DNA from 3 places in the Pandoraea sputorum genome. Region 3 is predicted to be linked to each of the others. Evidence: predicted binding sites of a transcription regulator. Region 3 holds the regulator's gene; each other region holds the start of a gene.
The links. The regulator LexA, encoded in region 3, represses DNA repair genes until DNA is damaged. The targets are predictions, from matches to a motif close to ACTGTATNNNNATACAGT.
Positions count from the first base shown of each region.

Region 1: the regulator LexA is predicted to act here: its motif matches at 5,670-5,687, upstream of imuA (translesion DNA synthesis-associated protein ImuA).
Region 2: the regulator LexA is predicted to act here: its motif matches at 3,904-3,921, upstream of NA29_RS05270 (DUF2471 family protein).

Region 1 is NZ_CP010431.2:1,521,057-1,528,179, reverse strand. It holds gene NA29_RS06905 (error-prone DNA polymerase) at 1-3,039, opposite strand, end outside; gene NA29_RS06900 (Y-family DNA polymerase) at 3,061-4,827, opposite strand; gene imuA (translesion DNA synthesis-associated protein ImuA) at 4,730-5,659, opposite strand; partial or broken gene NA29_RS06890 (Nramp family divalent metal transporter) at 5,961-7,123, shown strand, end outside.
Region 2 is NZ_CP010431.2:1,157,776-1,164,898, forward strand. It holds gene NA29_RS05255 (flavin-containing monooxygenase) at 1-375, opposite strand, end outside; gene NA29_RS05260 (LysR family transcriptional regulator) at 372-1,352, opposite strand; gene NA29_RS05265 (exonuclease domain-containing protein) at 1,733-3,388, opposite strand; gene NA29_RS05270 (DUF2471 family protein) at 3,396-3,875, opposite strand; gene NA29_RS05275 (glutathione S-transferase C-terminal domain-containing protein) at 4,045-4,749, shown strand; gene NA29_RS05280 (GGDEF domain-containing protein) at 4,813-5,991, opposite strand; gene NA29_RS05285 (DUF4019 domain-containing protein) at 6,126-6,713, shown strand; gene NA29_RS05290 (GntR family transcriptional regulator) at 6,732-7,123, opposite strand, start outside.
Region 3 is NZ_CP010431.2:3,107,834-3,114,956, reverse strand. It holds gene NA29_RS13695 (efflux transporter outer membrane subunit) at 1-11, opposite strand, end outside; gene NA29_RS13690 (MarR family winged helix-turn-helix transcriptional regulator) at 152-661, opposite strand; gene typA (translational GTPase TypA) at 970-2,793, shown strand; gene NA29_RS13680 (enoyl-CoA hydratase/isomerase family protein) at 2,952-4,064, shown strand; gene NA29_RS13675 (hypothetical protein) at 4,194-4,616, opposite strand; gene lexA (transcriptional repressor LexA) at 4,822-5,475, opposite strand; gene NA29_RS13665 (copper-binding protein) at 5,651-6,001, opposite strand; gene NA29_RS13660 (efflux RND transporter permease subunit) at 5,998-7,123, opposite strand, start outside.

The DNA.
Region 1 (7,123 bases), 1.6 Mb from region 3:
ATGCACGCCCTCGGACTGCAACTCCTTTGCCGTGCGCACCCGCATCTTGTTCAGCTTCTCGCGCAACAGCATCAGCGGGTGACGCCGAAGCGTCAGCCCCGTACTCGCATAATCGGCCACGATGTCTTGTCCCTCGGGCATCGGCGACAACGCCACCTGCTCGTCCGTGCTGCCGGGCGCGGCGTCGCGCAAGACGGTTGCGCCCAATAGCGGCGTGGGCGGCTGCCACGCAGCGACCGTCCAGCGGGCCTGACGGCGTCCGCCCAACAACGCCGACAGCGCATCTGCGGCAGCCAGCGCATCGAGGTCGCGGCGCGATAGCGCGGCTCGGGCGGTGAGGTCGTCGATATCGGTAAAGGGCCGCCGACGACGCGCATCTTCGATGGCTTGCGCCCCCTCGGCCGACAAGCCCTTGACCAGCGACAAGCCCAATCGCACCGCCGGACGGCGTGCCTCCCCATATCGGGTCATCCTGACTTCGGGACGTGACTCGATATCGCTCACGCACACGTCCACCGCCCGAACTTCGACACGATGCCGACGCGCATCCTGCACCAGTTGCGATGCGGAATAAAACCCCATCGGCAAACTATTGAGCAAGCCGCACAGGAACATCTCCGGCGCGTGGCACTTGAGCCAAGCACTTGCATAGGCGAGCAACGCGAAGCTCGCTGCGTGGCTCTCTGGAAATCCGTACTCGCCAAAGCCTTCGATCTGTCGGCAGATGGCCTCGGCAAACTCAAGCGGGTAACCGTTCTTCAACATGCCGGAAATGATGCGCGTCTGGAATTTTTCGAGACCGCCCTTGCGCTTCCATGCGGCCATCGAGCGACGCAATTGATCGGCATCACCTGCCGAAAAATCGGCAGCGATCATCGCGATCTGCATCACTTGCTCCTGGAAGATCGGCACGCCCAGTGTGCGCTCCAGCGCGACCTTGATCTCCTCGCGCGGATAGACCACCTCTTCTTTCTTCTGCTTGCGGCGCAGATACGGATGCACCATCCCGCCCTGAATCGGCCCGGGACGCACAATCGCGACTTCGATCACCAGATCGTAGAATGTCTCCGGCTTCAGACGCGGCAGCATGCTCATCTGCGCTCGCGACTCGATCTGAAAAACGCCCACCGTGTCGGCACGACGAATCATGCCGTACGTCGCCGGATCGTCTCGCGGAATATCGGCAAGCCCGATCGGTGCGCCACGCCACTCCCCCAACAGATCGAGCGTACGACGCAGTGCGCTCAGCATGCCGAGCGCAAGCACGTCGACCTTGAGCAGCTTGAGGGTCTCGATGTCGTCCTTGTCCCATTGAATGACGTAGCGATTCTCCATCGCCGCCGGCGCAATCGGTACGAGCCGCGACAGTCGGTCGCGAGCGATCACGAAGCCGCCCACGTGCTGCGACAGATGCCGGGGAAAACCGATGAGACGGGCCACCAGATCGGCCCACAACCGCGTCGTCGGCGCTTCGGGCGACAGCCCCTGCGCCGCCATGCGTGCGAGTAGATTCTCCTTGCCGTCCCACCACTGCTGACTCTGCGCCACCTGCTCGACGATCGACAGATCGATGCCCAACGCCCGCCCCGTGTCGCGCACCGCGCTGCGCATGCGGTAACTGATGACCGTCGCCGCCAACGCCGCCCGGTCGTTGCCATACTTTTTGTAGATGTACTGGATGACCTCTTCACGCCGTTGATGTTCGAAATCCACGTCGATATCCGGCGGTTCGTTGCGCTCCTTCGAGAGAAACCGCCCGAACAGCACCTGCACCTCGTCGGGATTCACCGCCGTGATCTCAAGGCAATAACAAACCGCCGAATTGGCTGCCGAACCCCGGCCCTGACAGAGAATGTTCTGACTGCGGGCAAAGCTCACGATGTCGTAGACCGTCAGAAAATACGGCTCGTACTCAAGGTCGCGGATAAGTGCCAGCTCGTTTTCAATGAGCTGGCGCACCTTCAACGGCAAACCGCCCGGATAACGTCGCTTCGCGCCCGATTCCACCTCCTGACGCAGATACGACTCCGGCGTATGCCCCGCAGGCACCAGTTCTTCCGGGTACTCGTAACGCAGACTACGCAGATCGAAATGGCATCGTGAAGCGATGGCAATCGTCTGCGCCAGTGCTTCTTTCGGATAAAGCCAGGCAAGCCGCAGTCGCGTACGCAGATGCTGCTCGGCATTTGCCGCCAATGCCAGGCCACATGCCTGTACCGGTTTGCCCAATCCGATGGCCGTGAGCGTATCCTGCAACGGCTTGCGCGAGCGCACATGCATGAGCACGTGTCCCGTCGCGACGAGCGGCACGCCGCACTCGGCCGAAATGGCGTGAAGGCGCGCCAGTTGCGCCTCGTCGTCGGCACGATGACGGCGCTCCAGCGCCAGCCAGACACGCCCTTCGCCAAAGGTCTGCGCGGCCCAGCGAGTCTGCGCCAGCGTACGCTCCTCACTCGCGTCGGGATCCGGCACGAGGATGATCAGGCAACCTCGCAAACCAAGCAGATGGGCGTGCGCCTTGTCCGGCGCGCTGAAATCCCTCGCATGCAGGCGATAGCCGCGATTCGGACCTCGCATACGCCCGAGCGTAATCATCTCGGACAGATTGCCGTAGCCCTCGCGATGCTGCGCAAGGGCTACGAGATGCACGGTGCCGAGGGCGTCAAGTTCCGAGGCAGACAACATGTCCACTTCGGGCGTCAATCGAAACTCACTCCCCACGATCAGCGACACCAACGGTGGTTCATGCTTGGCCGACTCCGCCAGCGCCCGAACCACACCAGCCAGCGAACACTCGTCGGTAATCGCCAACGCGGTGTAACCCAGATGCACGGCGCGCGCGATCAACTCCTCCGGATGCGACGCCCCCCGCTGAAACGAGAAGTTCGACAGGCAGTGCAATTCGGCATACGCGGGCAGGCTGTCGTCTTGCTGTCCTCGCAGGGCAGAGGGTGCCGCATCGGGGGTATCGGCACCGTCGTCGTTGTTGGCCAGCCCTTCGGTCGGTCCTTGCCACGGGAGAAAATCGTCGAAATTCATAAGACTGCGGCCCCGTCCGTCTCAACCGAACAGGCCATGCAAATACCAGGCAGCGTCTGCACCTTTCACGGGACGCTCCCGAAACACCCACAGCAACGCCCCCGTCGTGTCCGCTGCGATGAAGTAATCGCGCGTGACCGTGCCCGGCTCCCACCAGCCAGCCTCGATACGCTCCGGGCCGCTCACCAGTTGCAATGGTCCCTGCCGCCACGGACGCTCCTGCTGCATGCTGAGCCGCTGAGGCGCGTCGAGCAGCCACGCCGGGCGCGGCGGCAGTGCGCTCACGGTATCCGGCAGATGACGATTCGACGCAGACGTCGCCTCCCCATTCACACTCGCACTCACTCCTGCACCCACCCCTGCATTCACTGCATAAGGCACGCTCACGAACGCCGCCTCGGGACGATGATCGCCACGCACCTGCAAACGCCGCACGTGTTCATCTCCCAGACGCGCCGCAACGCGCTCCATCAATTGCACGAAATCCTGCCGCTCGCGCCCCGGCTCGGGCAGCAGCGAACCGCTTTGCGGGACATGCTGCGCCGTCTGCGTGACGTCGAGCCGCAATGTCAGCACCGGCGCGACCAACGGAGAACGCGCCAGCCGTTCCTTGCAGAGCGACAACAAGTGCGCCGGTGCGGCGCTCGCTTCGGCCAGACGGATGTCGAAACGCGTCGGTGCCAGGGTCTCCCGGCCAAGCGGCTCGTGTTCGAGAATCAGCGTCAAGGCCTGCGTGGCCAGTTGCCCAGCGGCGAGCCACCCCGTCAGTTGCGCGAGCAGACGGCGCAAGCCGAACAGCAAGACTTCAACGTCATGCGTGAGCGACGGCAATGGCAGCACGGCTTCGAAATGCGGCGGCGCGCGATACCACGCCGGCGCTTCCGGCGCTTCGCCATAGGCGCGCGAAAGCGATGCGGGCAGCGCGGCACCGCAGCGACGTCTCACGCCCGCCGACGGCAGTGCACGCAATTCGCTCAACGTCGCGCAACCGATCTGAGCGAGCCAGTCGAGCCACGGCTGCGCTTCGGGCAGCAATGCCACCGGGAGCGGATCGAGTTGCGCCGGTAGCCCCGCCAATGACGGTGGCAGCAGTGGCTCGGGAGGCCACGACGACGAGGATGGCGCCGTAGCCGACGACGACAGCGATAGCGCCGCCCCGGACGTCGCCCCCGCTGCCGCCTTTGTCACCGGCACGATCGAGCGACGTGATGCACGCGACTTCATCGCGGCCTGCATGTCCTGAGATGTCGGCGCATGAGGATCAACGTGTGTCGGCACAGCCTGCGCGGCGCGTGCGAGCAGCGTTGCCGCGCTGGCCGTCGCGGCAATGCCCAGCGATGCCCGGTGTCCGAGCGACTCGGCACTTTCCAACACTTGTGCCGCCAACGATGCCAATCCACCAAACAGACGCAAACTCGGCGCGACGTCGATCAATACACACTGCGGCGCGGCAATCGCCACATCGGGACCAAAACGCAGCAACGCCAGCGCCAGCGCTTCAAGCGCGAGCGCCTCGGCGGCTTCGTCGCGATCGTGAAACCGCGCCTGTGGCAAGAGCGCGAGAACACCGCCGCGACGCATGCCCGGTTGCACACCCGCCGCCTGCGCCGCCTCGCTCGCCTGCCAGACACGTGACTGCGCCAGTACGACCGTCGTGTCGGCTTGCGCGTCGCTCGCCTCCGTCGGCCCGTCAGCCCGTATGCGCGACCGGAGTGACGGGAGTGATGTGAGCGGCGAGGCGATCTCGAGTGCCAGACAAGGCAGATGCAGGGCGATCCAGCAGGCCATGCGAGACTCCGGAAGCAGAAACAAAAGACGCCGTAGACGGCACGGGCGACGGTGCCGGATCGGGCTGGGCATGCAGCGGCGTTTCGTCGTCCGCGCCCCTTGTCAGCGATTGCTGCGCACGCGTATAGGGCTCAGGCAACGTCAGCCAGAGCGGTTCGGAACGAGGCGGTCCACGACGCTTATGAAACTGCAAGCCGAGGCGGCTCGCCTCTCCGACGACCAGTCCCAGCCGTAACGGCGCTGCGGACGCGGTCGACACAGCCGCCGGCGGACGCATCACCCAGGTCAGTGTTTCGCTACCGCCAGTGGCCACCTGAAACCGCCGAAGCTGCTCGGGTGTCGCGGCCGGTAGCCACGCAAGCACCGCCCCGCAGCACGCACTCCTGAGCGCCTGCTCGACGCACCACAGCATGTCGCGGTCCTCGGGTCTCATGCCCTGCCCCCCGGCCCCGCGCCGCACTCGGGAGGTGCGCGTTGGCCGGGACGCCGGGGACGCTGTATAAGACGGGCGCATCACCACACTCAACCACCGCAGATCGATGCCCCACCCCGCCAGCGCCGGGGCATAGGGCAGCATCGGCGGTGCAATCACCATGACCGGCTTTCCCGCCTGCGTCAGATCGCGCAACGTCGGTGCCAGCAAACGCCATTCACCGATGCCCGGACGGTCGCTCAGCAGCTCCGTCACCGCGCCATGCGGCCACCCCGCGCCGGGCAGCTCGGCGTCGAGCGCGGCGAAACCGGTGGTGTGGCCCGCGCGATGGCAATGCGCCAGCTCACTGGCACGCCATAGCCCGGCAGGCAGAGGGGAGGAAAGCGGCAGGGTCATCATGCGCCCAAATGCTGTATGAATGTACAGTATAGCAGTTCATTTGCCGTCGACGGCATCTTCATGGCCGCCTCATCACGCCTCATCACGCCGATCATGGCGATCGCGCTTGCGGGCAGGCGTCGGCCCGGCTAACGTGAGCGTCATTGCACACAACCCACTCCTCATGCCGCTCCCGACCACTGCCACCGCTCCCTTCTGCCCCGCCGAGGTCAAAGGCAGCATCGTCATCGACGCGCGTCAGTCGCGCTGGACCAAACTCAAACGCTTCGCCGGCCCCGGATTGCTCGTCGCCATCGGTTACATGGATCCCGGCAACTGGGCGACGGACATTCAGGCAGGATCGCAATTCGGTTACTCGCTGCTTTGGGTAGTGGCGCTCTCGAGTCTCGCCGCCATCTTCCTGCAAATGCTGGCCGCACGTCTGGGACTGGTCGCCGGACGCGATCTTGCGCAGGCCAGCTACGAACGCTACGGTCGCACAGGCCGTTTCGTCCAATGGATCACGGCCGAGATTTCCATCATTGCGTGCGATATCGCCGAAGTGCTCGGCTGCGCACTGGCCTTCAAGCTCTTGCTAGGCGTACCCATCGCGTGGGGGATCGTGCTCACCGCGCTCGACACGATGATCGTGCTGGGACTACAGGGCAAGGGCTTCCGTCAGATCGAAGCTATCGTGTTCGGATTGATCGGCACGATGGCGTTCTGTTTCATCGCGCAGGTCGCGATGGTGCCGCCCGACTGGCACGCGGTGGCTGCGGGTCTTGTCCCGGGCGCACCCAGTCACGACCGGCGCGACGCGATCGTACTGGCGCTGGGCATCGTCGGCGCGACGATCATGCCGCACAACCTGTACCTGCACTCTTCCGTCGTACAGACCCGGCGGGTCGTCGGCGGCAAGCGCGGCGATGTGCACGACACACTCGCGTTAGTGCGCATCGATACCTGGGTCTCATTGCTGATCGCCATGTGCGTGAATGCGGCCATTCTGATTCTTGCTGGCTCAGTTTTTCATGCCAGCGGTCAGACCAACGTCACCGATATCGAGCAGGCGTATCAGTTGATTACGCCGATTGCGGGGGGGCTGCCGCCTTCATGTTCGGCATCGCCCTGCTCGCTTCGGGGCAAAGTTCAACACTGACGGGCACCATCGCCGGGCAAGTCATCATGGACGGCTTCCTGCACATGAAGATTCCGTGCTATCAGCGCCGACTGATTACGCGCGGACTCGCGCTCGTGCCCGCACTGATCGGGGTGTTGTGGCTCGGCGACGGTGCTGTGGGCAAACTGCTCGTGTGGAGTCAGGTGCTGCTCAGCCTGCAACTACCGTTTGCCATGTGGCCGCTCATTCGCTCGGTCAGCGATGCGCGCGTGATGAACGGCAATACGATCGGGCGTCCGACGCAGGTGTTAGCGTGGTGCCTTTTTGCCGTCATCACGGCGACCAATCTGTTGCTGATTTTCGGG
Region 2 (7,123 bases), 2.0 Mb from region 3:
GGCGTCGACGCCGAACTGCGCTTCGAACCATGCGCGGAAGGTGAGCGCAGGCAAGCCGAGCGCCGGACCGGTGAGCTGCTTGGGCGAGCGCAGGGTTTCCATGCGTGCAGTCGTAGCCCACGGACCTTCAAAGCCGCGCGGCGACTGATCGAAGATCACGGCGCCCACGCCGAGGTGCGTGAGCGACGTCGCGGCCGCCAGTCCGGCCATGCCGCCGCCGATGATGGCGACGTCGAGCACGGGCTGAGCGTTGTACGAGCGCTCGGGCACCCAGCGCTTGGCAGGTAATTCGAGCCAGGCGAGGTCCTGACGCAGACGCGCTTCGAGCGCGGACAGGCCGGTGGCGGAGGTCGGGGTGGTCGTGGACAGGGTCATGACGACTGAGCTTCCTTGGGAGCGGGCAAGTCGCCGTAGAGCGACTGCAAGACTTGAGCGTGTTCGGTGGCGGCGCGTTGTACGAAATCGGGCAGCAGCGCGCGGGCGGCGTCGGCCAGCGCGTCGACGAGAGCGAGGGCGGCGGGGGACGGCGCACGGGCGTCGCGCGTGATGACACCAAAGAAGAACGGGATGTCGGCGTCGATGGGCCGCACAGCGACGTCGGCCACGGGCAGACCGTAGGCCGTGACCGGTTCGAGAACAGCTACGCCGAGGCCAGCGCGCACGGCGGTCATCGCATTGATCGACGCATTCGTCTCGATGAGACCGGCCGGAGCGACACCCGCCTGCGAGAACGCCTGATCGAGGCGACGGCGCAGACGATACGGATTCTGCATGGTGATGATGCGTCGTCCGGCGCACTCGGCCAGCGGCAGACGGTCATGACACGCCAGCGGATCGTCGCTGCGCACGGCCGCCACGCAGGCCGATTCGCCGATCCAGTGCACGACGATGCCGCGATGCTCCAGCGGCAGGCTGGTCACGCCGATATCGGCTGCGCCGGTCAGCACGGCATGCACGACCTGCTCGGGCGACGTGCTGCGCATTTGAATCTGTTGGGCGTCGTGGGCGAGACCGGGCAACGCGAGCGCGGCGGGCACCAGCCCTGCGGCCAGCGCCGAGGTGGCGGCAACATGCAACGGGCGGGTCTGACCGCGCGCGATTTCGTCGGCCCGGGCCCGAATCTGCTGCAAACCGGCGAGCACGTGCTCGACGTCTTCAAACAGGAGAAAGCCTTGTTCCGTGGGCGTTACGCGAGGGCCGCTGCGCGTGAACAGGGCGTAGCCGATCTCGGCTTCGAGCTCCTGAATCATGCGGGTAATGGCAGGTTGCGAGCGCCCGAGCAGACGTCCGGCTGCAGTGATGCTGCCGGTCGACATGACTGCCGCGAAGGCTTCGAGTTGGCGTAATTCCATCTGGCTCGGTGTGGGGTTGAGAAGGGAGCGCGTACCCCTACGCGCTCCCTCTCCGGTCATTGACGACGCCAGGGCCGCCGATACCGCAACCTGTTGTATTCGGATTGCGTATTCTTCGACCTACAGCATGCGTCTTGCAAATACTTAATATTTATATGCTCATGACCCGAAGTGGAAAGGAGGGTTTTGCCTAGGTGACGCAAGGGGGAAAAGAAAATGGGTGGGCCGGAAGGCCTTGGGACGCGTCTCGCCGGGTGAGACGGCAGCGTGCCGTATCAGCCGTTTGGGCATGCTGGATGTGGGGTTTTTCGTCTCATCGCATAAGACGAGGGGCGCGTTGCCATTCCGGCGAGGACGCCAGGTGTGCGACACGTAGCGTGCTACCGGACGTCGAACGGCAGTCGAAGCTGGTCGGGATCTTCGGGGCGTGGCTGACGGCGACGCAAAAGCGCCACACTTCGCGGTTTCCTGGGCGCAGCGTCGGGGCGCTCGACCTGACTCAGACGAAACGCCGGACGGGTGAGGTGCAGCACCGTCAACGGGGCGGGGGCCGTGGATTGCGCCGCCCGTAAGGCAGCAAGACGTCGGCCCAGCAAGCGGTAGATGTCGGGGTCGAAGCCCGTCGCGGCAGGCATGTTGTCGACCAGCGCGTCTAATGCATCGCGCGACGCCACGCTGCCCAGATACTGCCACCGGTCGATGACGTGGTACTCGACGTCGTTGTCCCCATGCTCCTGGATGGCGATGGGGCCGTCGTAGGGCCACGTTTCCAGTCGCAGCGTCGCGAGGGCTTCGCGCATGCGTTGCGTGTGCTCTGACAGCGGCGCGGCGCCCACGCACACGCCGTCGCAACGTTTGACCTGATAGCCGAAGCAAGGACGCCCCTTCGCGACCTTTTCCAGCCCCAGTTGCGCGCAGCACAGACGATGTTCGTCGGCCAACGCACGCAACGCGCTCTCTGCACCGTTGCGCGAGGAGAACGTGCCGTACAGCGATTCGGCGCCGGAAAAGTCCACCGTCTTTGCGCTCACCAACTGCGGCGTGTCGCTTTCCTGCGTCAACTGCCAACTGTAGAGACTTGCGGAACGCCGCAGCATCCGGTTGTGCACCGGCTGCAACTGTTTGACCAACTGCGATTCAAGCAACAGCGCACCGAGTTCTCCCACTGTGCGCCGCACTTCGACGCGCCGGATTTCCTGCGAGATGCGCAGATCCTTGGCGACCTGATGATCGCTGGAGAAGTGCGAGCGCACGCGCGCACGGACATCCACGCTCTTGCCGACATACAGCAACGTGTCGCCTTCGCCATAGAAGAGATAGACGCCCGGACTGGCAGGCAGCGCGTCGATGGCTTCGTCCGGCAATTGCGGCGGCTGGCTCGACCGCTTCGTCACGCGTTGCACCGCTTGTCCGATCAGGTCGGGCGTATAGAGCGTGTGGAGTTTTTGCCAGAACTGCCAGAGCAGGTCGGCGTCGGCCAGCGCGCGGTGGCGGCCTTGCGGTGCGAGGCCGAAGCGCGCAATCAGCGCGTCTAACCCATGCCGGGCGGCCGACGGAAACAGCAAGCGCGACAGACGCACCGTGCAAAGGACATCCGCCTGAAAACCGATGCCCGCGCGGCGGAATTCGTTCTTGAGAAAGCCGTAATCGAAGCGGGCGTTGTGCGCGACGAACAGCTTACCGTGCAGACGTTCGGCAAGCCCCTGTGCGAGCGTGTCGAAAGAGGGCTGCCCGCGCACCATCTCGTTGGTGATGCCCGTCAGCTTCTGAATGAAGGGCGGGATCGGCTCGGCAGGGTCGAGCAGCGTGCTCCACTGTTCGATGCCGTGGGGGCCGACTTCGACTACGCCGATTTCGGTGATGCGGTCTTCAAGTGCATTGCCGCCCGTCGTCTCGAGATCGACGAAGACCATCGGTGCGGGCAGTGAACGGGCGAGCGCGTCCGGATCGATCCCTTCAGGTGGGATGGATACGACATTGGCGTCTTCGACCACGTTCTCGAACACTTGCAGGACCTCGTTTCCGGTGTGTGCCACTCAGCGCTCAAGCCGGACACGCCGAACCACCGGCGGGCGCCGTGGACATTAGCGCCGACGCACCGGCCATGAACGACGAGGTAGCCGCCTCGTCTGCCGCCAGTTCGTCGTCGGCGAGCGCGCTGAATGTGGCGACGATGGCGCGAAAGACGGCCGGTGCCGGGGCGTCAGGCCATTGCAGATCGACGGCCGCGTCGAGCGACGGCAGCACGCCATCGCGGCGCAACGCTTCGTCGCCGGGCAGACGCAGCAGGCGCGCAAGCACCCACGGCTCGTGACGCGCCTGAAGTCCGATATCCGCTTCCGCTTCGTCGGCAATCGCGACCAGCGTACGCCAGTCGAGCGATATTGTGTCGATGTGGGTGTCTCCCGGCACGACGGCCGTCGGACGTTGCTGCGCATAGCGCGCGGCGATCTCGCGGACGATGCCTGCAAGGTCGCGTTCGGCGGCGCTCAGCGCCAGTTGATCCCAGTCGATGGTTTCCATGAGATGTTCCTCGATTGGAGGACATCATACTGTATAAAATCACAGTGCGCACGCCACGTATCTGGCGCGTGAACAGGGTGAAGACAGCGGGGGATGGGGACACGCTCGTCGCGGCGGTTCCGTCGTGTAATACTCTGCGCCATTCTTCCCGCACAGGAGCACGCCTGCGATGTTGACTCTGTATACCTTCGGCCCGGCATTCGGGCTGCCCGATGCAAGTCCGTTCGTCGTCAAGGCGGAGATGCTGCTCAAGCTCGCCGGGGTGTCGTACCGCACCGACCGTGGCGGCTTCCGCCGCGCGCCGAAGGGCAAGCTGCCCTATATCGAGGACGACGGCGAGATCATCGCGGACTCGACGCTGATCCGGTTGCACCTCGAGCGGAAGTACGGCGTCGACTTCGACGCGAATCTGACGCCGGAGCAGCGAGGCGCAGCCTGGATGTTCGAGAAGGCGCTGGAGGATCACTTCTACTGGTATGTCGTGCAAGCACGCTGGTGCGACGACGAGAACTTCGCCATCGGACCGGCGTCTTTCTTCCGTTCGATTCCGTGGCCGGTCCGTCCTGTCGCGCAGGCGGTGATCCGTCGCAAGATCCGCAACACGCTGCACGGGCAGGGCACGGGGCGTTACAAGCCTGAGGAAGCGAGCAGGATTTTGGCGCGCGGTTCGCAGGCGGCCGCGCAGATGCTGGGCGACAAGCCCTATTTCTTCGGCGACAAACCGTGCGGTGCCGACGCCACGGCGTTCGCCTTTATCTCGGGCGCGATGTCACCGGCGTTCCGTATGCCGTTGCGCAACGAGATCGAGCACCATCCGAATCTGACGGCTTACGTAGCGCGTATGCGTGGTGAGTTTTTCCCTGAGCCTGCCTGAACTGGTTTGAGCCTTGTCCGCGTGGCGGCGGCGCGCCTCCCGCATCATCGGATGCTTGCGCCGTCAACCCGCTTCGGACGCGGTCTCGTCGCTGGGGAGCACGTCGGAGAGTACAAGATTGCGCCCTGAGATTTTCGCCGCGTACAGCGCCCGGTCGGCGCGCATGCACAGGGCCTCGAGGCTTTCGCGTTCGAGCCACGTCGCCACGCCGCCGCTCAGCGTGTAGTGACACACTCCGAACGGTCCCGCGACCAGATGACGGCTCGCCTGCGTGCGCAGCCGCTCGGCAATACGAATGGCCCCCGGCGTGTCCGTGCCCGGCAAGAGCACCGCGAACTCCTCGCCGCCGAGCCGCCCGAAGACGTCGCCCTCGCGCAGGCTGTCGCGCACCAGTTTCACGAACTCGCGCAACACGGTGTCGCCACCCGCATGACCGTGGGTGTCGTTGATCGACTTGAAATGATCCAGATCGATGACGACGATGGACAGCGGCCACCCGCGCGCCACCGCCCGCACCATCTCCTGACGCGCGAGCAGGTCGAAATGCTTGCGTGAGAGCGCACCCGTCAGATAGTCGCGGTTGGCGGCTTCTTCGGCCGTGGCGAGCATTGCATCGTGAATCATCAGCACGGCGCCCATCGTCATCGCGGGCATCACGATGGTGCCGATGGTCAACATGATGGTGTTGAACAAGGTCGGCGCGAACACTTCCGGACCGGGCGCGGGTGTCCATACGAAGATCGCACCCCGCACAATGTGTGCCACAGCAAACGCGGCGGCCATAGCGGCCGTCAGCCAGTAGTTGTAGCGATGGCGGCGCGGCGGCACGTGACGCAGAATCAGCACCGACACGGCGAGCAACCAGATCGCGTGGAACGCCGAGACGATCACCACACGCATCTGCGGATTGTCGATACCGTAGTAGAAGAACAGGATTGCCGCCGCGAGCACGCCCAGCGAAGCACCCAGCGCGTGCCAGTGAGGCCGCTGGCCGAGAAAGCGCGCGCATCCCGCGAAGTAGAGCAGCAGGCCGCCCGCCAGCGTCAGGTTCGCGACGGGGATCGAGAGGAAATCGGGAACGATGCCGCGCAATGCAAACAGCGGTAGCGCGACGAGAACGGCGACATTGGCGAGCGACCATTCCCGAACACCGGCCACGCGAGAGCGTAGCAGGGAACCCACGATCAGCAACATCATGAAGCTGAGCAGTGAGGTGATCGCGAGCAGGGACGTCGTCAACATGGCAATGGCCAATGCGTGGGGGCTGACATGTGTTGAGCATTGTAATGTACGCCACGACGCGCGTTACATTCCAATGAGGGCGACGCCAGTAGAATGGCCGGGTTAGTCATTTCCGCTTCGAGGAATTTTCGTCCATGCCGACGACCCGATTCAACGCATCCCGTCATTCCCGCCGCTCCCTGCGCGCCTCCCTTTCCCGCCACCGCGTTGCGATTCGCGCGACTGCGCTTGTGCTCGGTGTGGCTGCCGGACTCAGCGCCGTATCGGTGTCCGCGCAGCAGGAGCCGATGCGACGCCGTGCCGCGCAACCGCCGTTATTCGCCACGCCAGCGAGCGGTGCCGAGGCAGGCACGGCACCGGCCGCCGACATCAATCGCGACGTGCGCCCGGCGCTCGAAGCCGCCAACCTGTGGTTGGGCCTTGCAGACATCAACCGGGGGCAACAAAGCTGGGATCAGGCCGCGCCGGTGTTTCAGCGGGCGATTTCGGCCGAAGACTGGGCCGCGAATCTGCAAACCGCCCGTGGGCCGTTGGGGAAGGTGAAGTCACGCAAGACGCTGGACGCGGTCTTTACCCGCACGCTGCCCGGGCAGCCAGATGGGGAGTACGTGGTGATTCAGTACGGGACCGTGTTCGAGCACAAGGCCGAAGCGCATGAGATGGTCACGATGGTGTTCGGTCTCGACGGCCGCTGGCGCGTCGCTGGCTATCTGGTGCGTTGAGTTCAGCGACTTAGCAATTCAGCGCGGCAGCGCTGGTTCGACGATGTCCATCGTCGTCTCGACGTGCGCGCGCGCGATCTGTTCGGCAAGCGCTTCGTCATGCGCGCGCAGGGCCGCGACCAGCTCGCGGTGCTGCTGATTGGTGGTGCGCAGTTGCTCGTCCGAGAACATGACGGGCACGCGCAGCGCCCAGTAATAGAACTGCGTACGTTCGTGAAACTGCGCGATCACGACGTTATCTGCCGCCTTCACGATCAGGTCGTGGAATTCCGTATTGAGACGATTGAGCGCCAGACGCGGCAGATTGGCCGTCGGCTCCATCTGTTCGATGAGGGCATCGAGCGCGTCGCACATCTCGGGCGAGATTTTTTGGGCCGCCAGCCGGGCGGTCTCGGATTCGATGGCGATAC
Region 3 (7,123 bases):
GCCACTTTCATCGCAAAACCTTTACGAGTGAAGTCTTGTACTGACAGTAATCGGGAATCAGGGCTGACGAGGACTTGCAATAGTGGACTCGACAAGCTTTTCTGAACGGGAATCAAGGCATTTAGGGCGGATTTCTCGGGCGCTCGCGCCGTCATCCGCCTTCGCCGTTGGCGATCACCCGTCGCAGCAGGCTCTTCAGAAACCCGATTTCCTCGACGCTGAAGCCGCCCATCAAGTGGTCGGCTGCGCGGGTGAAGATGTCGGGCATGCGGTCGGCCATTGCATTGCCAGCCTCCGTTGCACTCAGGTTCACGGTGCGGCGATCACTCGTGCTGCGCTCGCGAACGAGCAATCCGTGGGCTTCAAGCCGGTCGAGCAGGCGGGTGACCGCGCTCGCATCGATACAGTAGTCACGGGCGAGGTCCGCTGCCGTCTTGCTCTTGCCTGTCGCCACCTTGTAAAGCATGGTGGCCTGCGTGCTGGTGAGGCCGTACTGCGAGGTTTCCTTCGTCAGTTCCGCCAGGATCAGCTGACGCACACGCGCCACGAGATACCCAAGGGAATCGTCGATGTTGTAACCGTTGCGCGGGGGATCGGCTTGCGGCGCTTCCGGCTGAGACGTCGGCGCGGTCGCGGAGAAAGTGACGGAAGGATCGGACATTTTCGTGCAGCTGCAATAGTTGACTTGTCACGATTATAGCGGTTACTTAATTAAATTCAAGTCGATGCAATAGTTGACTAGGCAAATATTTCGATGGAAATTAGACGAATTGCTCTAATTTGGTGCGTGGCATCGAAAACGCGGGGACGGGAAGCGGGGAGATTCGCCGGTCTGTTTCGTGACGAATGTGGGTCAATCGGCGAATCAATGGTGCATGTCGTTGTTGCAATGCAGAAAGGCCATGACGCGAGACATGCGCAAGTGGTAGAATCGCGGATTCCTCAAAGGCTTTTTCGAGCACCCCTTTCATGACCCGCGCTCTCCGTAATATCGCCATCATCGCGCACGTCGACCACGGCAAAACCACGCTCGTCGACCAGTTGCTGCGCCAGTCGGGCACCTTCCGCGAAAATCAGCAAGTCGCTGAACGCGTGATGGACTCGAACGACATCGAAAAAGAGCGCGGCATCACGATCCTCGCCAAAAACTGCGCCGTCGAATACGAAGGCACGCACATCAACATCGTCGATACCCCGGGACACGCGGACTTCGGCGGTGAAGTGGAGCGTGTGCTCTCGATGGTCGACAGCGTTCTGCTGGTGGTCGACGCCGTCGAAGGCCCGATGCCGCAAACGCGCTTCGTGACCCGCAAGGCCCTGGGCCTCGGTCTGAAGCCGATCGTCGTGGTCAACAAGATCGACCGCCCGGGCGCACGTCCGGACTGGGTCATCGACCAGACGTTCGACCTGATGGACAAACTCGGCGCCACCAACGAGCAGCTCGACTTCCCGGTCGTCTACGCTTCGGCCCTGAACGGTTTTGCGAGCCTCGATTCGAACGTTCGCGAAGGCACGATGAAGCCGCTGTTCGATGCGATTCTGGAACACGTTCCGGTTCGCGCTGCCGATCCGGATGCGCCGCTGCAGCTGCAAATCAGCTCGCTCGACTACTCGACGTTCGTCGGCCGTATCGGTATTGGCCGTATTACGCGTGGCCGCGTCAAGCCGGGCCAGCAAGTGGTGATGCGTTCGGGCCCGGACGGTGAAATTCTCAAGCGCAAGATCAATCAAGTCCTGACCTTCAAGGGTCTGGAGCGCGTGATGTCGGACGAAGGCGCCGAAGCCGGCGACATCGTGCTGATCAATGGTATTGAAGACGTCGGTATCGGCGTGACCATCTGCGACGTGGATGCGCCGGAAGCGCTGCCGCTGCTGACCGTCGACGAGCCGACGCTCACGATGAACTTCTGCGTGAACACGTCGCCGCTGGCCGGCCGTGAAGGCAAGTTCGTGACGAGCCGTCAGATCCGCGACCGTCTGGACAAGGAACTGAATCACAACGTGGCGCTGCGCGTGAAGGACACCGACAGCGACTCGGTCTTCGAAGTGTCGGGCCGTGGCGAATTGCACCTGACGATTCTGATCGAAAACATGCGTCGCGAAGGCTATGAACTGGCCGTGTCGCGTCCGCGCGTGGTGATCAAGGAAATCGACGGCGTGAAGCACGAGCCGTACGAAATGCTGACCATCGACCTGGAAGACGAACACCAGGGCGGCGTCATGGAAGAAATCGGTCGTCGCAAGGGCGAAATGCTGGACATGGTGTCGGACGGCCGTGGCCGTACGCGTCTTGAATACCGCATTCCGGCTCGCGGCCTGATCGGCTTCCAGGGCGATTTCCTGTCGATGACGCGTGGTACGGGCCTGATGAGCCACATCTTCGATGCTTACGCACCGGTCAAGGATGGTTCGCTGGGTGAGCGTCGTAACGGCGTGTTGATCTCGCAGGACAACGGTGATGCCGTGGCCTACGCACTGTGGAAGTTGCAGGATCGTGGTCGCATGTTCGTGAAGCCGGGTGACGCCCTCTACGAAGGCATGATCATCGGTATTCACAGCCGCGATAACGACCTCGTGGTCAACCCGATCAAGGGCAAGCAGCTCACGAACGTGCGTGCGTCGGGTACCGACGAAGCCGTGCGTCTGGTGCCGCCGATCGCGATGAGCCTCGAATACGCCGTGGAGTTCATCGACGACGACGAACTGGTCGAAGTCACGCCGCAGACGATTCGCCTGCGCAAGCGTCACCTGATCGAACACGAGCGCAAGCGCGCCTCGCGCGAAGAGAAGTAAAGCCGGCGATGGAAGCGCGGCGCAACGGATGAGAAGTCCGTCGCGCTGCGGGATCTGTCTGTTGGAAGAAAAGCCGGTGCCATGCGCCGGCTTTTTGCATTTGTTATCCCGAACTTTCATCCCCCAATCCGTTGACGTTTCCGGAGTCCTTGCCTGACATGACCGATTTTGTTCGAACCGAAATCCGTGGCCGTATCGGCTTCATCACGCTGACGCGCCCGAAGGCACTCAACGCGTTGTCGCACGACATGATTCGTGCGATGGCCACCGCGCTCGATCAGTGGCGCGACGATCCCAAGGTGCTGGGTGTCGTGCTGCAAGGTGAGGGCGAGAAGGGACTGTGCGCGGGGGGCGACATTCGCTACTTCCATGAGGCCATCAGTGCAGGCCGCACCGACATCATGGATTTCTTCACCGACGAGTATCGGCTCAACTACACGATCGCGTCTTATCCGAAGCCGTATATCGCACTGATGGACGGCGTGGTGATGGGCGGCGGCATGGGTATCTCGCAAGGCGCGACGTTGCGCATCGTCACCGAGGCGACGCGCATGGCGATGCCAGAGACGGCTATCGGTCTGTTCCCGGATGTCGGCGGCGGGTTCTTCCTGGCGAACCTCGCGGGGCATCTCGGTGAGTACCTTGGCACCACGGGGATCGTGTTTGGCGCCGTCGACGCGTGTGAAATCGGCTTGGCGGACGTGGTTGTGCCGCGCGCGTCATTACCCGCGTTGTGCGACCGGCTGGCCAATGGCGACTGGCAGGATAGCGATGCCGTGCTCGACGCTGCACGTACGTTCGCGCGCGAAAGTCTGCCGCCGAGTGGTCTCGCACCCGGTAAGCTCGCACCGTTGCGCAGCGTGATCGATGAGCACTTCGGTCTCGCAGACATGCCCGCGATTCTGAAGGGCCTCAAACTCGAAGCGCGTTGTGAATACTCGGGCTGGGCAGAGGAGACGGAAGACCTGCTGCGCACCAAGCGGTCGCCGCTGATGACATGCGTGGCGCTTGAGCAGGTGCGTCGTGCCCGCAAGTTGTCTCTCGCGGACGAACTGCGTGAAGAGTGGTTAATGATGCGCAGCGTCTTCAACCTCGACGGCCGCACCGGTGCCGAAGGCGTCGAGGGTATTCGCGCGATGGTGATCGACAAAGACCACAAGCCGCGCTGGCAGCACGCGAACATCGAAGCCGTGAAGCCGGAAGACGTTGCGCGCTTCTTCGATGGTGAGCGTCACAGTGCCGATAATCCGCTGCTTGCGCTGGGGCAGTGACTCACGGCGAGCGCCTTGCAAGGCAAGTGAGCCTGTATGCCGGTCGTAGCGAATAAGCCGCAGGAACCAGCACGCTCTGCTAGTTTCAGCCCGTCTTCGCGCAATGCGTTGACGGGCCAGCACAAAACATCAAACCGCCGCCTGGCAGAAATGTTCGCCAACGGCCTGATCGAGTTTGCGGCAGATGTCGGCAAACGTGCCGACCATCACGATGTGCGATCTGTCTCGATAGACGCGCACATCGTGACCCTCCTGCGTGTCATGCGCGTCACGACGTGCCTGTTGTTCCCGAACGTTGCGCGACGCTTTCACAGCTTTTCCTGCGGGGCAGCCCCGGCGGGTCGCCGAAGCGACGGCGGCTGCAATCGTGCGCGGCAGCGTGGTCGTGCGAGTGCGGGTGGGCACGGTGTAGGAGCGGGCGATGGCGGGTGCCGAAGCGAACGGTCCAGAGAGCGCCGAGAGACCGTATACCGCGGAGAGTCGCGTCTGCGATGACACGCGAACGTGCGATTGACCGAGAGACGTACGCAGCAAACCAAAGAGTCGAGCCATGATGCGATCCTTCTTTCAAAGCGGGTCGGAGGGACGTGTCTTGCTGCGAACGGCGTTCATGTCACAAATCGCAGGCGCAGCAGGGCACGGGCGCCGGACCCAGCCCGGCGCAATCAAATGCAAATCTTCAGGGGTCGGGGCAAGTCGCTGTGTCGCGCTACCCCGGTTCGCGATGGGCGACCGTCAGCGGCCGCTCATAGATCGTTCATAGATCATTGTTGCGGATCAGACCGACTGCAATCCCTTCCAGCGCGAAATCACCGCTCCCTTCATCGACATTGATGTTCTCGAAGTCGGGGTTCTCGGCAATCAGTTCTACGCCGCCCTTCACGCGGTGAAAACGTTTGACGGTCACGTCGTCGCCAATACGTGCCACGACAATCTGACCTTCGCGCGCGTCGGCAGCTTTCTGCACGGCAAGCAAATCGCCGTCGAGAATGCCTGCATCGCGCATCGACATTCCTCGCACCTTCAGCAGGTAATCGGGCTGACGCGCAAACATGTTCGGATCGCACTGGAAGTTGCGTTCGATATGTTCCTGCGCCAGGATCGGGCTGCCTGCAGCGACACGGCCGACGAGCGGCAGCGACAACTGCATGAGGCCCATGTGCGGCAGCGTGAACTGATGCGTGCCGCCCGCGTCGTCCAGACGCTTGAGACGAATGCCACGCGATTGACCTGCGGCAAGCTCGATGACACCTTTGCGCGCCAGTGCCCGTAGGTGCTCCTCGGCGGCATTGGCGGAGGAGAAGCCCAGTTCTGCGGCAATCTCCGCGCGCGTCGGCGGAAAGCCGGTGCGCTCGATCGCTTGCTGAACCAGTTCGTAGACCTGCTGTTGACGGGCGGTAAGTTTGATCATGGCATCACTGTATGGAAGCACAGGTGGCTGTATTTTTGTACAGTGTTTGCAAAAACGCAAGGGAAAACTTCATGTACTGCGTGAAGTTTCCGCCACATGTCCCCGCCGTCGCGGGCCGGACGACCGGCTTTCCGTCACGGGAAGCCTGTCGCCCGGCGCAGTACAACGGTCGCGCTTACTTATCCATACGAACGATCGTCAGCGTTCCGCCCATGTTCTCCACGCGTACCCGGACCTTGTCGCCCGCGTGCACGCTTTTTGCCATGGCAACGTCCTTCGCCTTGTAGGCCATCGTCATGGCAGGCATGGCGATGTTGCTCATCGCGCCGTGGGCGAGCATGACCATGCCGGTCGAGGTGTCGACGCTTTTGACCGTCGCGTCAGTCAGTGCCGCGTTAGCGTCGACGTCAGCGGCGGGCTTGCCCGACATCGCCATATTGTTCATGTCTCCGGCCGCGAACGCCGACGATGCCGCAATACCCGAGGCAGCCAAAAGAACGCCGGAAACGATAAGGACTTGCTTCATTGTTTTTCTCCAAAAGAAGTGGATGGCACATCGGTGCCGTGTGAAACAACAGCGGGGACAACCGCAGATGCGTGGGCATTCGGCAGATCCACCGGATCGACCGACACCGAGCGCTTGAGACGCCGCCGCTGCAACAGCAGCCAGGCGGCGGGAATGACGAACATCGAAAGTAGGGGCGCGGTAACCATGCCGCCGACCATCGGCGCGGCGATACGCTGCATGACTTCCGAGCCTGCGCCGTGACCGATCATGATCGGGATGAGGCCAGCAAGAATCACCGCGACCGTCATCGCTTTGGGCCGCACGCGCAGTACGGCGCCTTCACGAATCGCGTCGACGATCAGCGCTTCGTCGAGCGTCTCGCCGTCGGCCAATCGCCTTTCCAGCGCGCCACGCAGATACAGCAGCATCACGACGCCGAACTCCGCCGCCACACCCGCCAGCGCGATGAAGCCTACCGAAGTCGCCACTGACACGGCGTGACCCAGGCCCCAAATCAGCCAGAAGCCCCCAACGAGTGCGAAGGGGATCGTCGACATCAGCATCAGCGCATCGACCGCCGAGTTGAATGTCAGGAAGAGCAGCACGAAGATCACGGCGAGTGTGATCGGAATCACCGTGCGCAACTTTGCCGCTGCGCGTTCGAGGTACTCGAACTGCCCTGACCACGCAATCGAATACCCTGCCGGGACGACGACTTTGTCGGCCACAAGACGTTGCATGCCAGTCACGACCGTTTGCAAGTCGGTGTCGCGGATATCGATGTAGACGTAGCCGGATAGACGAGCGTTTTCGCTCCGGATCATTGGTGGTCCGTCTTCGACGTGGAGCGTGGCGACGTCTCCAAGGCGAATCTGAGACCCGCGATCCGTCACGATCGGCAGGTCACGAAGTGCCTGCACCGAGTCGCGGAAGTCGCGTGGATAGCGCAGGCTGATCGGGAAGCGTTCGCGTCCGGCAATGACTTCGCCCACGTTGTCGCCGCCGACCGCCGACGAGACAACCGCCTGAATGTCGGCAATCGCCAGCCCATAGCGTGCCGCGGCAAGCCGGTCGATGTCGACGTCGACATACCTTCCGCCGTTCAGTCGCTCTGCGAGTGCCGACGTCACGCCCGGTGCA